DNA from 3 places in the Alsobacter sp. P4_H11 genome. Region 1 is predicted to be linked to each of the others. Evidence: riboswitches for the same ligand, from Rfam matches in the RefSeq annotation. Region 1 holds a riboswitch; each other region holds the start of a gene.
The links. Region 1 has a riboswitch for cobalamin ahead of AC1DSZ_RS19480 (CbtB domain-containing protein). Riboswitches for the same ligand answer to the same signal wherever they lie in the genome.
Positions count from the first base shown of each region.

Region 2: linked by a shared signal. The riboswitch ahead of AC1DSZ_RS06625 (DUF1636 family protein) and the one ahead of AC1DSZ_RS19480 (CbtB domain-containing protein) in region 1 are both predicted to bind cobalamin.
Region 3: linked by a shared signal. The riboswitch ahead of bluB (5,6-dimethylbenzimidazole synthase) and the one ahead of AC1DSZ_RS19480 (CbtB domain-containing protein) in region 1 are both predicted to bind cobalamin.

Region 1 covers NZ_JBFUKI010000012.1:1,982-6,920, reverse strand. Annotated here, with positions in the region: gene AC1DSZ_RS19490 (penicillin-binding protein 1A) at 1-894, opposite strand, end outside; gene AC1DSZ_RS19485 (CbtA family protein) at 1,304-2,059, opposite strand; gene AC1DSZ_RS19480 (CbtB domain-containing protein) at 2,070-2,249, opposite strand; cobalamin riboswitch at 2,348-2,542, opposite strand; tRNA gene AC1DSZ_RS19475 (tRNA-Lys) at 2,685-2,760, opposite strand; gene aat (leucyl/phenylalanyl-tRNA--protein transferase) at 2,837-3,505, opposite strand; gene accC (acetyl-CoA carboxylase biotin carboxylase subunit) at 3,548-4,912, opposite strand; gene accB (acetyl-CoA carboxylase biotin carboxyl carrier protein) at 4,912-4,939, opposite strand, start outside.
Region 2 covers NZ_JBFUKI010000003.1:179,623-184,561, forward strand. Annotated here, with positions in the region: gene cobN (cobaltochelatase subunit CobN) at 1-1,887, opposite strand, end outside; gene cobW (cobalamin biosynthesis protein CobW) at 1,892-2,935, opposite strand; gene AC1DSZ_RS06625 (DUF1636 family protein) at 2,932-3,342, opposite strand; cobalamin riboswitch at 3,459-3,650, opposite strand; gene AC1DSZ_RS06630 (cobalt-precorrin-5B (C(1))-methyltransferase) at 3,698-4,813, opposite strand; gene AC1DSZ_RS06635 (cobyrinate a,c-diamide synthase) at 4,911-4,939, shown strand, end outside.
Region 3 covers NZ_JBFUKI010000006.1:217,008-221,946, forward strand. Annotated here, with positions in the region: gene thiC (phosphomethylpyrimidine synthase ThiC) at 1-1,535, shown strand, start outside; cobalamin riboswitch at 1,579-1,758, shown strand; gene bluB (5,6-dimethylbenzimidazole synthase) at 1,802-2,512, shown strand; gene folK (2-amino-4-hydroxy-6-hydroxymethyldihydropteridine diphosphokinase) at 2,546-3,031, opposite strand; gene folB (dihydroneopterin aldolase) at 3,024-3,389, opposite strand; gene folP (dihydropteroate synthase) at 3,460-4,296, opposite strand; gene AC1DSZ_RS12620 (hypothetical protein) at 4,413-4,939, opposite strand, start outside.

The DNA of each region.
Region 1 (4,939 bases):
GGTCGTGCGCACGGACATGCCGCCCTCGTACAGGGCCTTTTCGCCAAAACGGTCCGCGATCTCGCGGCGCACGTCCTCGGCGAAGAAGCCCGCAGCGTAGGTGTTGGGCGAAAGCGACCGCGGGTTCACGTCGAGCGGCTCGGCCTTGGCCTTGTCGCCGTCCTGCTTGCTCACATAGCCGTTCTCGACCATGCGATCGATGACGTAGTTGCGGCGCTCGGTGGCGGCTTCGCGGAAGCGGAAGGGATTGTAGTTGTTTGGGCCTTTCGGCAGCGCCGCCAGATAGGCGACCTCGGCCAGGGTCAGCTCGTGGACGGACTTGCCGTAGTAGTTCAGCGAGGCGGCCGCGATGCCGTAGTTGCCGAGGCCGAGATAGATCTCGTTGAGATAGAGCTCGAGGATCTTATCCTTGGTGTAGGTGTTCTCCATCTTCAGCGCCAGCAGCACCTCCTTGATCTTGCGATCGAAGGTCTGCTCGCTGGTGAGCAGGAAGTTCTTCGCCACCTGCTGGGTGATCGTGGAGGCGCCCTGCGGGCGGCGGCCCTGGTCGCGCTTGAAGTAGTACAGCGCCGCGCGGGCGATGCCTTCCGGATCGACGCCCTGGTGCTTGTAGAAGTTCTTGTCCTCGGCCGACACGAAGGCCGCGATCACCAGCTTGGGGACCGACTGGATGGGGATGAACATGCGCCGCTCGCGGGCGTATTCGGCCAGCAGGCTGCCGTCGGCGGCGTGCACGCGGGTCATCACGGCAGGCTGGTAGTCGGCCAGCTGCGTGTAGTCCGGCAGATCGCGCGACACCTTCCAGAGCAGGCCGCCGACCGCGATCGCGGCCACCACGAACACGATCGCGCCGGCCGTGAACACAAAACCGATCCCGCGCAAAAAGAATCGCATCGACGCAAACCCACCTGTTCCAGCGCGCGACGGCATGCGCCGCGAATGTGGTCAAAGCGGGGAGGCGCAGCCGAAATAAGCATTGCGCAGCAACGCTTGCGCCGCTTTTGCCTCGTGCTCGAACGCCTTTGCGCGGCGGCCCCTAACCCCGCTACAAGGGCGCATGGAGTGGGACGGCGCCAACGACTGCCTGGCCTTCTCGCCCCCGGGCGAGGACGGGCGATGCGTGATGCATCGGCGCGCGTTTCGGGCGCTGTTGCGGCAGGAGCCGACGCCCGCCGAGTGCCTGGCTTTCGCGGCCCGCCATCAGGCTGCGTTCTGGCTTGCGGCCCGGCTCAAAATGCAACGCGCCGGGTTGGAGCCCGGCGCGCGCTTTCACATCACCAGTCGCGACCTGCGCGGCGCGATCTCAGGCCTCGCTCTCGCTCCCGCGGAAGCGGTGGAGGAAGAATCCCGTGAGGGCGCCAAGCAGCGCCCATGAAACGAAGGCGCTGACCATCACGGCCGTCACGAAATCCCGCGCCATGGCGTCCGGAACGGCGCTTTCGGCGGCGGGCGGCTGCGGCGCTCCGACGAGGTGCGGCGCCACCAGCAGCAGAGCGCCCAAGATGCAGGGCAGCGGCGCGCGGGTGAGAGCGATCAAGCCGAGCCCCATCGCGGTGGAAAGCGCGGCCCCGATCCACCAGAATTGGCGCGCCACCACGTCGGCGGCCGGCATGCCGGGCAGTTCGGGCGGCAACCCGATGCTGGGCGCCAGCGTGAGGGCGGCGAAACCGCCGAGACCCCAGATGAGGCCTTCGCGCCAGGTGGCCGGGCGGCGGGCGATCACCATGAGACCGGCGAGGCCGAGGCCAAAGCCGATCCAGGTCACGACGTTGAACAGCGCCGTGAAGGCGTTGCGCTGGAAGCCCTCGGCCGGCTGCCACGCGGCCCCGTGCTCGTGCGGCGCAGCGGTCGCGGCGTGCGAATGCGGCGCTGCGCCCAGCTCATGAGCGTGCGGCGCCACAGGGGCTGGAGCCGTCTGCGCGGCCTCGGCCTTCTGCTCGTAGACCTCGGCCTTGAGGATCAGCGGAACGGCGCGAACCTGCTGCAGGCCCGTGACGGTGAGGCCAACCAGAAGGCCGGCCGCCGCGGCCGTGAAGACGATCGAACGAAAAACGGACATCGCCGCGCCGTCAGTGGCAGGGAAAGCCGCTGGCGTGGCGCGTGTCATGAGCCGCGTTGTGCACCGCCTCCACGTGGGCAAAGCCCGTGAAGCCGACCAGCATGACGCCGAGCAGAACCGCGAAGGCGGCCTGCAGAAGGGCGCTGGCCTTGACGGCCGGGACGTGTGACGCGACGGAAGACTGCTGCAACATGTTCTCACCCCGAGTTGCCGGCGCGGCGCATGGCGGAACGGGAGCGCCGCGTCCCTCGTGGATGCGGCCTGTCGCGAACCATCCCGGGCGCCCGCCCTTGGTTTGTCGCGACGGCAGGTCTCCTGACTTGCGGGTCGTCGCTCCGGCGAACCTTCCCAGCCCTGATGGACCAGTGGTGAACTCGCCTTCGCTCGCCGCTCACAGTTGCGGGGGCAGTCGCAGCTTTGGGCTTGCGCCCGCACTGCGTTCCCTTTCAAGCCCCGAAGGGCGCCGTCGCACGGGCAGCATAGCGGAGGGCTGCGCGGCGTCCATCGAATTGAGTGAATTTCAGGCGCGCACGCCGCGAAAAAAACACCGCCGAGCCGTGTGGATGCCGGGCGACCCCAATATCGGCGGAGGAATTCAAGCGCCTGCCGGTAAGCGCCTTGATGGTGGTGAGCGCGCTGGGACTCGAACCCAGGACCTACTGATTAAAAGTCAGTTGCTCTACCGGCTGAGCTACGCGCTCGCTCGCCCGGATGCCTAGCCGCATGGCCTCGCCCGGTCAATAGAGCGCGACGCCGCGGCGGCGAGCTCGGCGACCATCAGGCGAGGGCGTCCAGGACGTCGCGCCCCGTCGGGGCGGGCGCCTTGGGCCAAGCGGTGAAATCCGCCTCGACATTGGTGGCGGCGTCGAGCAGCCGGCGGTAGTCGCGCCGGGGCACCTCGACGGCGCCGAAGCCAGCGAGATGCGGCGTCACGAACTGGGTGTCGAGCAGGCGGAAATGACCGACCCGCAACCGGGCGACCAGATGCACCAGCGCCACCTTGGAGGCGTCCCGCTCGCGGTGGAACATGCTCTCGCCGAAGAAGGCGCCGCCGAGCCGCACGCCATAGAGCCCGCCCACGAGTCGCCCGTCGCGCCAGCACTCCACCGTGTGGGCCCAGCCGAGATCGAACAGCGCGCCGTAGAGCTCGCGGATTCTCGCGTTGATCCAGGTCTGGCGGCGATCGGGCGCCGGCGCGGCGCAGCCGTCGATGACGCCCTCGAAATCATGGTCGACGCGGACCTCGAACCGGTCCGAGCGCACCGTGCGGGCCAGCCGCGACGGCAGCTGGAAGCCGTCGAGCGGGATGACGCCGCGCTCGCGCGGCTCCACCCAGTAAAGCGCCGGATCGTCGGCGCTCTCCGCCATGGGAAAAATGCCGCACGCGTAGGCGCGGAGCAAAAGCTCCGGCGTGATCTCCGTGTCAGCGTCCTGTCGTCTCGCCATCCGCTACGGCCCGCTCCTGCGGGCTCTCGTCATCGCCAGCGTTCAAGCGCCGGTCGGATCGTTCATGCCCCCGGCTGCAAGATACTTCTCCAGCCAGTGAATATCGTAGTCCCCGTTCTGGATGTCTGGGTTACGAACCAGGGCCCTAAAAAGCGGTAGGGTGGTCTCGATCCCATCCACCACGAACTCGTCCAGGGCCCTCCGAAGGCGCATCAGGCACTCATTGCGGTTGCGTCCGTGCACGATCAGCTTGCCGACCAGCGAATCGTAGTTCGGCGGGATGGTGTAGCCCTGGTACACGGCCGAATCGACGCGCACGCCCAGCCCGCCCGGCGGGTGGAAATAGGCGATCCGGCCCGGCGAGGGCATGAAGGTGGCCGGGTGCTCGGCGTTGATCCGGCACTCGATGGCGTGGCCGTTGAGCTGGATGTCGTCCTGCGAGAACGACAGGTCCGCGCCGGCGGCCAGCCGGATCTGCTCGTTCACGAGATCGATGCCGGTGATCATCTCGGTGACGGGATGCTCCACCTGGATGCGGGTGTTCATCTCGATGAAATAGAACTCGCCGTCCTCGTACAGGAACTCCACCGTGCCGGCGCCGAGATATTGCAGCTCCTGCATCGCCTTGGCGACGGTTGCGCCGATCTTGGAGCGCATCTCGCCGTTGAGCGCCGGGGAGGGGCCTTCCTCCCACACCTTCTGGTGGCGACGCTGCAGCGAGCAGTCACGCTCGAAGAGGTGCACCGCGCCGCCGCGGCCGTCGCCCAGCACCTGCAGCTCGATGTGGCGGGGCTTCTCGAGGTACTTCTCGAGATAGACGGCGTCGTCGCCGAAGGCGGCCTTGGCCTCCGTGCGGGCGGTCTGCAGCGCGTCAACGAGGTCGCCTTCGGTGCGCGCCACCTTCATGCCGCGCCCGCCGCCGCCGGCGGCCGCCTTCACGAGCACCGGGTAGCCGATGTCGGCCGCGACCCGCATGGCCTCGTCATCATCCGTGATGCCGCCCTCGGAGCCGGGCACGCACGGGATGCCGAGGCGCTTGGCGGTGCGCTTGGCCTCGATCTTGTCGCCCATGATGCGGATGTGCTCCGCCTTGGGGCCGATGAAGTGAATGTTGTGGCTCTCGAGAATCTCGGCGAAGCGCGCGTTCTCGGACAGGAAGCCGTAGCCCGGATGCACCGCATCCGCGCCCGTGATCTCGCAGGCGGCGAGCAGGGCGGGCACATTGAGATAGCTGTCGCGCGCGGCCGGCGGACCGATGCACACGCTTTCGTCCGCGAGGCGCACATGCATGGCGTCGGCGTCGGCGGTGGAGTGGACCGCCACGGTGGCGATGCCGAGCTCCTTGGCGGCGCGCAGCACGCGAAGGGCGATCTCGCCGCGGTTGGCGATGAGGATCTTGTCGAACATTATTCGATGACCAGCAGCGGCTCGCCG
Region 2 (4,939 bases), on a different contig from region 1:
GGCTTCGGGCGCGCAATCGGCCGAGAGCGCCACGGCTTTACCGGGCAACCACTCCAGCGTGCCATGCGTGCCGCAGTGGATCATGGCGTGGATGTCGGCGACGTTCCGCAGCCACAGGTAGAAGGCCACATAGGCGTGGCGGGGCGGCAGCGCCGGATCGTGATGGTCGGCCTTGCGGTCGCGGTCCAGGCCACGGGTTGGCTGCAGAGCGACCAGAAGGTTGCCGCAGCGGACGACGCGGAAGCGGAACCCGGCGCTGTCGACGGCGGGGTCGGCGTCCGGCGCGCCCCAGGCGGCGTCAACGCTGTTGCGGAAGGCGGCGGGGAGTTCGGCAAAGAGGGCTTTGTAGTCGGAAAGCGAAAGCGCCGCCGCGGCGTCGGAGCCCGACGCCCGGCAGCCCTCACCCCTGCCCCTCTCCCCCTTGGGGGAGAGGGGCTCCAGGGCAGCGGCGTCGCCCGCCAGCGTCGATATCAGTCTCTGCGGATCGGGCGCCGCGCCGACCACATACCCCGCCCCCTCCAGCGCCTGCGCGATCGCGGCCACGCTGGCGGGCGTGTCGAGGCCGACCGCGTAGCCGGCGCGGCCGCCCTTGTGGGGGTAGTCGGAGAGCACGCAGGCTATCCGACGCTCCGCGGCGGGCGTCCGGCGCAGGCGCGCCCAGGCGGCGGCGCGGTCGGCCACGGCGGCGACCCGCGAGGGGTCCGGCCGATGGGAAAGGCTTGAGTATTCCAGCGCCTCGCTGCGGGCGGCTTCGGCCTTGAACGAGATCGCGCCCGCTATGATGCGGCCGTCGAGTTCGGGCAGGACGACGTTCATGGCGAGATCGGCCGCGCCAAGCCCTCGTCCGCTGTCCAGCCACGCCTCATGGCGCGCGCCGGACAGCATGGCCTGCAGCACCGGCGCGTCGGCTTCGTCGAGCACGCCGCCGCCGTTATCGGCGCGGCCCGAGAAGGCCGTGGTGTTGAGGATTACGTCCGGCTTTTCGCGGGCGATCAGCGTCGACAAGCCCTCGGCCGCCGCCGGGTCCTTGAGGCTGGACGCGTATGCGGCCGTCACCGCGAAACCGCGCTGCGCGAGCGCGTCGGCGAGCGCCGCGATCGCGGCGGTGTCGCCCGCCATCAGGACGGAGCGATAGAAGGTGATGAGAGCGCGCGGCGGGACGAGCGCAACTCTCTCCCGCGAAGCAGGGGAGATGTCGGCGGAGCCGACAGAGGAGGCGCCGGGGTTCACGCCCGGATGGCCGGCTCCGCGGCGCTCCGCCGCCCCCTCCCTGCCCTTCCCCGCTTCGCGGGAGAGGGTTCCAACCTGCGGCCCTGTAGCGACCGCGTGGGCCTCTCGGCTCAGCTCCGCGCTGACGCCCATGGCCGGCACAGTCTTGGGTTCATCCCAAGGCCTCCCCGCGCCGATGGTTGACGACAGGAAACCCAGGCAGCTGGCGAGGTTCTCGGGGCCGCCCTCGTGGAACCAGCCCCAGAGGCGACGCAGGTCCTCGGGCGGCAGCGTCGAGGCGGTGTCCAGGCGTTCGTCCTGCCGGTAATCGCCCGGAACCACGGCGAGGTGGAACCCTTGCTGGCGCGCGGCGCGGCCGAGTTCCTCGACGCCGTAGCGCCAGTAGTCGAGCCCGCCGAGCAGCCGCACGAGCACGAAGCGCGCCTTCGCGGCGACGTTGGCGACGTAGAGGTCGACCGAATAGGGATGCTTCAGCTGCGCCAGCGGGGCGATGCGCAGGGTGGGGTACCGGTCCCGCCCGGCGTCCCAGGCCCGGGCGAGCGCCGTCATGTCGCTGTCGGTGAAACTCAGGAACACCAGCTCCGCAGGCGATTGCGCAAGATCGACCGCGGCTTCAGCCTCGTCGAGCGTGCGCGTCTCGGTGCGGAGCAGGTGCATGGCGTCAGGCGGCCAGGGCCGCCTCGATGGCGGCGCGGTCGATGCCCTTTTCGCCGATCACGACGAGGCGGCTGCGGCGCCGCTCGCCCGTGGTCCAGGCGCGATCGAAATGGTGGCGGAAGCGCGTGCCGACGCCCTGCACGAGGAGCCGCATCGGCTTGCCGGACACCTCCATGAAGCCCTTCATGCGCAGCACGTCGTGCTGTTCGGCCACGGCGGCGAGCCGCGCCACCAGGGCGGCCGGATCCGCGACCGCGGGCAACTCCACCACGAAGCTGTCGAAGTCGTCGTGGTCGTGGCCTTCCTCGGCGTCGTGGTGGGACAGGCGCTGGGCGAGATCGTCCTCGGCGGCGGCCGCGATGCCGAGCAGCACGTCGGCGTCGATCTTGCCCTCGCGGGTGGGGACGATCTTCACCGCGCGCGGGATCGCGCCCGTGATCTCGGCCGACACGCGGGCGAGTTCGGCCTCGTCCATGAGGTCGGCCTTGTTGAGGATCACGAGGTCGGCGCAGAGCAGCTGGTCCTCGTAGACCTCCTCGAGCGGATTGTCGTGGTCAACGGCGGTATCTTCGGCGCGCTGGGCTAGCACCTCCTCGGGATCATCGGCGAACCGGCCGGCCGCCACGGCGGCGCCGTCCACCACGGCGATCACGCCATCGACCGTGAGGCGCGAGCGGATGGGCGGCCAGTCGAACGCCTTCACGAGCGGCTTGGGCAACGCGAGGCCGGAGGTCTCGACAATGATGTGGTCCGGCCGCTTCTCATGCGCGAGCAGCGCCTCGATGGCCGGAATGAAGTCGTCCGCCACCGTGCAGCACAGGCAGCCATTGGCCAGCTCGACGATGTTTTCCTCAGGGCAGCTCTCGACGCCGCAGGAGCGCAGTATCTCGCCGTCCACGCCGACGTCGCCGAACTCGTTGATCACCAGCGCCAAGCGCCGGCCGCCGGCGTTCTCGAGCACGTGGCGGATCAGGGTCGTCTTGCCGGCGCCGAGGAAGCCGGTGACGATCGTGACGGGGACTTTGGACAATTGAGCAGGCGCGGTCATTCGGCGGCCTCAGACAGGGGCGACGGGGAAGCGGCGGGCGCCGCGAGCGGGGGCGAGCGCGAGATGACGCCCTTCTTCAGCATGTCCGGGCGTTGGCGCCACGGGATCAATCCGTCGGGAGCTTCCGCATAGAGCAGCGCGCCGTTGACGATGGTCTCGGCGCTCACCTCGGCCGGAAAGTCGCCATACACGTAGGTCCACTTTCCGGCCGCCGCGAAGCCGACCGTGACGGGGCGCTTGCAGACGCTAAGGCACTCCACCGGGATGATGTCGACGGGTGCGGCGCGCTGCGCCGCCAGATCGGCGACGGCGCGGTGCAGGCGCGCGCCGGCTCGGCCGTGCTGCTCCTCGAGCGGATCGTCGGCCAGCCGGCACGTCACGCAGACATGGATGGTTGTGCGAGCCATTCTCTCGGCGCTCCCGCCCGTGGGCGTCTTTCGATCGGGGCGCGACGGGACCGCACGGCGATCCCGGAGAATTCGCGGCTCTGGGCCGCACGATCCCGCAAGGCGCCCCGCCCGCAGCATCGGTTTTCGTGGTGGCAGGTCTCCTGGCTCGCGGATCGGCGCCGTGCGCCGCCTTCCCGGGTCGCCCCAGTGGCATATCGGCGCTCGGCTACCCGCTCACAGTTGCGGGGGCAGCTGCGGCATCGCCCGAGGGCTCACCGCATTCCCTATTCACCCTCATGCGAGGGACCATCACGGCCTCAGTGATAGGCGTGCGGAAGGAAGCCTGTCAATTTTTCCCGCGAGAGCGCCGGCGTCAGACCGGCCGGAACGGCGTGCGGGCGACCAACGCGCCCTGCCGGTCGAAGACCACGACGTCCAGCTCCACGCCGGAGCCGGCCAGCGCCTTGGCTGCCGTGGCCCAGGCCGCTTCGGCGACCGCGGCCCCGAGATCCACGCCCGCATTGCGCGCCAGCAGCAGCGCCTCGTTGGCGGAGGCCAGCGCGGCGGCTTCGGCGATTTGCCCCGCTGATGCGCCCGCTTCCCCGAACCGCTCCGAGAGCCAGCCGAGATCGACCTCGCCCCGGCGCGAGTGGAGATCGAGCAGCCCCTGGGCGAGCTTGGTCATCTTGGCGAACCCGCCCGCAACGGTGACGCGCTCGACCGGGTGGCGGCGGACATATTTCAGCATGCCGCCGACGAAATCGCCCATGTCGATCAGCGCGATCTCGTCCAGCCCATGCAGGCGCTGGACGGCTTTTTCGCTGGTGTCCCCCGTCGCGCCCGCGACGTGGTGGAGGCCGGAGGCGCGCGCCACGTCGATCCCGCGATGGATGCTGTGGATCCAGGCCGCGCAGCTATAGGGCGTCACGATGCCGGTGGTGCCCAGGATCGAAAGCCCGCCGACCACGCCGAGACGGCCGTTGAGGGTTCGCTTGGCGATCTCCTCGCCGCCCGGGATCGATATCTCGATCTCGCAATCGGCCGAAACGCCCAGCAGAGCGGCGGCCTCCGCGACGGCGGCGCGCATCATCTCACGCGGAACGGGATTGATGGCGGGCTCGCCGGGAGGGATCGGCAGGCCGGGACGCGTCACCATGCCAACGCCGGGGCCGGCGCGGAACGTGACGCCCGAGCCTGGCGGCCCACGGCGCAGCGTCGCGAGCACGAGCGCGCCGTGGGTGACGTCCGGGTCGTCGCCGGCGTCCTTGACGACGCCCGCGCGGGCGAAGCCTTCGCCAAGTTCGGTCACAGCCAGCGCAAAGGCGGGGCGGGAGCCATTGGGCAGCGTGATCTCGACCGGATCGGGAAACACGCCGGTGTGCAGCGCCTCGAAGGCGGCGCGCGTCGCAGCCGTCGCGCAGGAGCCGGTGGTCCAGCCCCGGCGGAGGCTGGCGACGGGCGGGATGTCCTCCGGCGGCGCGTGGCTCATGGCATGGTGGTAGCGCCTCCCGGGCGCGGCGCAAAGGCTTTGCGGCGTCGAAGCGCTTGCCGGGTTTTCGGATTTCGCGCAGGGATGGGGCATGACCATGCCCACGCCCGGCCTCGTGATCGCGGC
Region 3 (4,939 bases), on a different contig from region 1:
ATGGGTCCGTCTCGGCCGACGCGCTCGCCCCGGCTTGCCCAGCCGAACGGCGGGTCCTGACCGGAACTCCGGGCGCCCTGGTCACCCAATACGAGTTCGCCCGGGCCGGAATCATCACGGAAGAAATGCGCTATGTCGCCGCCCGCGAAAATCTCGGCCGCGAGCTGCCCCTGGCGGGCGCGGAAGAAGCGCTCGCGCACGGCGAAAGCTTCGGGGCCGCCATTCCGGCCCATGTCACCCCGGAATTCGTCAGGCAGGAGATCGCCGCCGGGCGCGCCATCATCCCGGCCAACATCAATCACCGCGAGCTCGAGCCGATGATCATCGGCCGCAACTTCCTCGTGAAGGTGAACGCCAATATCGGCAACTCGGCCGTGACGTCGTCGGTCGCCGAAGAGGTCGAGAAGATGGTCTGGGCGATCCGCTGGGGCGCCGACACCGTCATGGACCTCTCCACCGGCCGCAACATCCACAACACCCGAGAGTGGATCCTGCGCAATGCGCCGGTTCCGATCGGCACCGTCCCAATCTACCAGGCGCTCGAGAAGGTGCACGGCGATCCCGCCAGGCTCGACTGGGAGGTGTTCAAGGACACGCTGATCGAACAGGCCGAGCAGGGCGTCGACTATTTCACGATCCACGCCGGCGTGCGGCTCGCCCACGTGCCGCTCACCGCCCGGCGGGTCACCGGCATCGTCTCGCGCGGCGGCTCGATCATGGCGCGCTGGTGCCTTGCCCATCATCGCGAAAGCTTCCTGTACGAACGCTTCGACGAGATCTGCGCCATCATGCGGCGCTTCGACGTGTCGTTCTCGCTGGGTGACGGCCTCCGTCCGGGCTCCATCGCGGACGCCAATGACGCCGCCCAGTTCGCCGAGCTCGACACCTTGGGCGAGCTCACGAAGGTCGCCTGGCGCGAGGGTTGCCAGGTCATGATCGAGGGCCCCGGCCACGTGCCGATGCACAAGATCAAGGCCAACATGGACAAGCAGCTCGCGACCTGCGGCGAAGCGCCCTTCTACACGCTCGGGCCACTGACGACCGACATCGCGCCCGGCTACGATCACATCACCTCCGGCATCGGGGCGGCCATGATCGGCTGGTTCGGAACAGCGATGCTCTGCTACGTCACCCCGAAGGAGCATCTTGGCCTGCCCAATCGCGACGACGTGAAGACCGGCGTGATCACCTACCGGATCGCCGCCCACGCGGCGGACCTCGCCAAGGGGCATCCGGCGGCGCAATTGCGCGACGACGCCCTGTCCCGCGCCCGGTTCGAATTCCGCTGGGAGGATCAGTTCAACCTGTCGCTGGATCCCGACACCGCCAGGGAGTTCCACGACGAGACCTTGCCGAAGGACGCGCACAAGGTCGCGCATTTCTGCTCGATGTGCGGTCCGAAATTCTGCTCGATGAAGATCAGCCAGGACATCCGGGCCGACACCCTCGCGGAGGAGGAACGCCAGAAAGGCCTCGCCGCCAAAAGCGCCGAGTTCGTCGCCTCGGGGGCGAGCCTCTACGTGCCGCAAGGGTGAGACGCGCAGCCGGGGCTGCGCTGGCGCGCAGCTCCGGCGCGTGGCATCATCGGTCCGTTCAGGAGCCCGAACACTCGGGAGAATCGGGAAGGCGGTGAAACTCCGCCACGTGCCCAACGCTGTAAGGGGGACCGCTTTCGCTGGATGCCACTGGCTTTTGCCGGGAAGGCGCGGAAACGGGACGATCCCAAGTCAGAAGACCGGCCTGAACCCATAGGGCACGCTCGCGGACGGAGCGCGGCCAGCTTCGATCTGTGAGGGGAATCATGGACGCGAATGGGCTGTTCTCCGACCAGGAGCGCACGGCCGTATACGACTGCATCTTTAATCGGCGAGACGTGCGCGGCGAGTTCCTGCCGCGCCCGGTACCGCCCGAGGTGATCGGGCGCATCTTGCGAGCGGCGCACCACGCTCCGTCCGTCGGCTTCATGCAGCCGTGGGACTTCATCGTGGTGAGCGATCCCGCCATCAAGGCCGCCCTTCACGAGGCGTTCACGGAGGCGAACAATGAAGCCGAACGGCGCTTCGATCCCGTGCGGGCGCGGGCCTACCGAAACCTGAAGCTGGAGGGCATCCGCGAGGCGCCGATCGGCGTCTGCGTGACGTGCGACCGGAACAGAGCGGGGCCGGTGGTGCTGGGGAGGACGCACCAGCCTGACATGGACATCTACAGCGCCGTCTGCGCCGTCCAGAACCTGTGGCTGTCCGCCCGGGCCGAAAACGTGGGCGTGGGTTGGGTGAGCATCATCAAGTCCGAACGGCTCCGCTCGATCCTGGGGATCCCGGATGAGATCGTGCCGGTGGCTTATCTCTGCCTCGGCTATGTCAGCACGTTCAACAAGGAACCCGATCTCCAGGCGGCAGGCTGGGCGAAACGGGCCGAGCTGCCGGCGCTGGTCTCCTTCGATCGGTGGGGAGCTCACGATGAAAATAATCCAATCTTCAACGCCGCGCGGGCGAAAGCTCGCCGACCCTGACCGTCGCCGGGCGATGGGCTCGCGCCGGCGAGCTCATCCCAGTCGCCGGATTCCCGACGCATCCAGGCGCGCGAGGGCCTGTGCGACGGACGTTCCCCCGATCAGCAGGTCCGGGCTGATCTCGGCCAGTGGCGCGAGAACGAAAGCGCGGTCCATCATGCGGGGGTGCGGAAGGGTGAGATCGGGGCCTTCCAGAACGACGCCCTCGTAGGCCAGAATGTCCATGTCGATCAGCCGTGGACCCCAGCGCTCGACGCGCACGCGGCCCATGTCATGCTCGATCGCAAGAAGCAGGTCCAGCAGCTGCCGCGGGCCCAGATCGGTCTCGATCTCCGCGCAGGCGTTCACGAACCAGTCCTGCGCAACCGGCCCCCAGGGAGGAGTGCGGTAATCGCCGGAGCGCGCGATCACGCGCACCTCCCGGTCGGCCAGCCGGCGCAGCGCGTCCGCGATGGCGGCGCGCTTGGCGGCCGCGTCGACGCCGATATTGCCGCCCAGGCTCAGCCACGCCCTAGCCACGGCGGCGCTCGATCTCGACCGCGACCGTATCGAGGATGTGCTGCACCGGCGCCTCCGGTTTTTCCACTTTGACCGTCACGGCCTGGACGCGCGGGTGGGCGTCCAGCACGGCTGAGGCGATCGCTTCGGCAAGGCCCTCGATGATCTTGAAGCGGCGCTGTGTCGCGATCCCGACCGCAAGATCCGCCAGGGCGCCGTAGCATACGGCCTGGTTGTAATCATCCGCCGCGCCGGCCGGGCGAAGATCCAGCTCGCAAGTGAGCGTGATGTAGAAACGCTGGCCGAGGGTCGCCTCCTCGGGCAGCACGCCATGGCGTGCATAAACGGCAAGGCGCGAAAGGGTGACGCGGTCGGTCATGAAAGCTCCTGGCGCGAAGAACTGCTAGCTCGCGCGCGCGCATCCGGCTGGAAACATCGCGGCGCGCGGTTCACGTCGCGTTCGGGGGGTATCCCGCGCCGCCACGATCGCGCCAAAGCGCGTCGAGGGTGCGCACGGCGTCGACATGCGCTTTCACGTCGTGAACGCGGATGATGTCGGCGCCGCCCGCGATCGCAGCCGAATGGGCCGCGAGCGTGCCGAAAATCCGGCTTTTCGGGGCAACATCGTCGCCCAGGATGCGGCGCAGAAAAGATTTCCGCGATGCCCCGACCAGAACGCGAAATCCGAACGCCTTGAGTTCGGCCACGCGCCGCAACGCATCCATGTTCTGCGCCCAGCTCTTTCCAAAGCCAATCCCGGGATCGAGGATCAGCCTCTCCTCGCGGAGCCCTGCATGGCGCGCCAGCCCGATGGTGCGATCGAAGTAGCGCCGGAACTCCTCGACGATGTCGAGCGAGGGATCGATCGTCTCCCGGTTGTGCATGACAACCACGTCGCAGTCATGGTCGGCCGCCACCGCGACCATGTCCGGGTCGCGCTGGAGACCCCAGACGTCGTTGATGATGCGAGCCCCGGCGGCCAGCGCCTTTCGGGCGGTGTCCGCACGGTAGGTGTCGATCGAAATGGGGCGCGACAGCGCCGGCGCGAGGGCCGCGACCACGGGGAGCACGCGGCGCTGCTCTTCCTCCGCGCCGATCGCCTGATGCCCCGGACGGGTGGATTCACCCCCGAGATCGACGATGTCGGCGCCCTCGGCTTCGAGGTCCTGCGCATGGCGGATAGCCACCTCGGGATCAAAGAAGTCGCCCCCGTCCGAGAACGAATCCGGGGTGACGTTGACGATGCCCATGATGAGCGTGCGGGCGGGGAAGCCAGGAGGCTGCATGGCGGTCCACTCGGTCTAGACGCGCCCGCTTATCGACCCGAAATGCACCTCTGTCGAGAAGCGGCCGCAGATGTTCGCGACGGTTGCGGCGCTCGACACGCCTCAGGCGGCCGCCCTCATTCGCGAGCGTCGGAGGGCTTCAGATCCGGCGGCGGCGCTTCTGCTTCGGCCGCAAGCGCGGCTCGGAATTCACCGAGCCGGGCGCGGTAGCCCTGGGCGTCGCCATATTCCAGGAACTCGTAATAGCGCTTGTGCGGGTCGCTGATCCGCAGCGCGTGCTTGATCGGGCACCAGTACTGCTCCGTGCGGCTGCCGATCTCACGCACATACGCGATCACGCCGTTCGCATAGCTGCAATAAAGGCAGTTCAGCGCCTCGATCCAGTTGAGGTAGCTGAGGTGGCGCCGGTCGAGGCTGACGAAGTCGCTGCGCCGAACCCGCGGTATCGCGTAAGCCCGAAAGCAGACGGCCTGGTACAGGCTCGCGCACCCGTCCAGCATCGCGATCGGCACGACCAGCGAATAGATCACCGGGGCGGTCACGATCTTCACGAGGTTGGAGTGGGCCAGGAAGCTCGCGACGGTGACGCGCAGGCGTTTGTTTTCCATCGCGATCCCGTGCTCGAAGGCGACGAGCCGCTTTT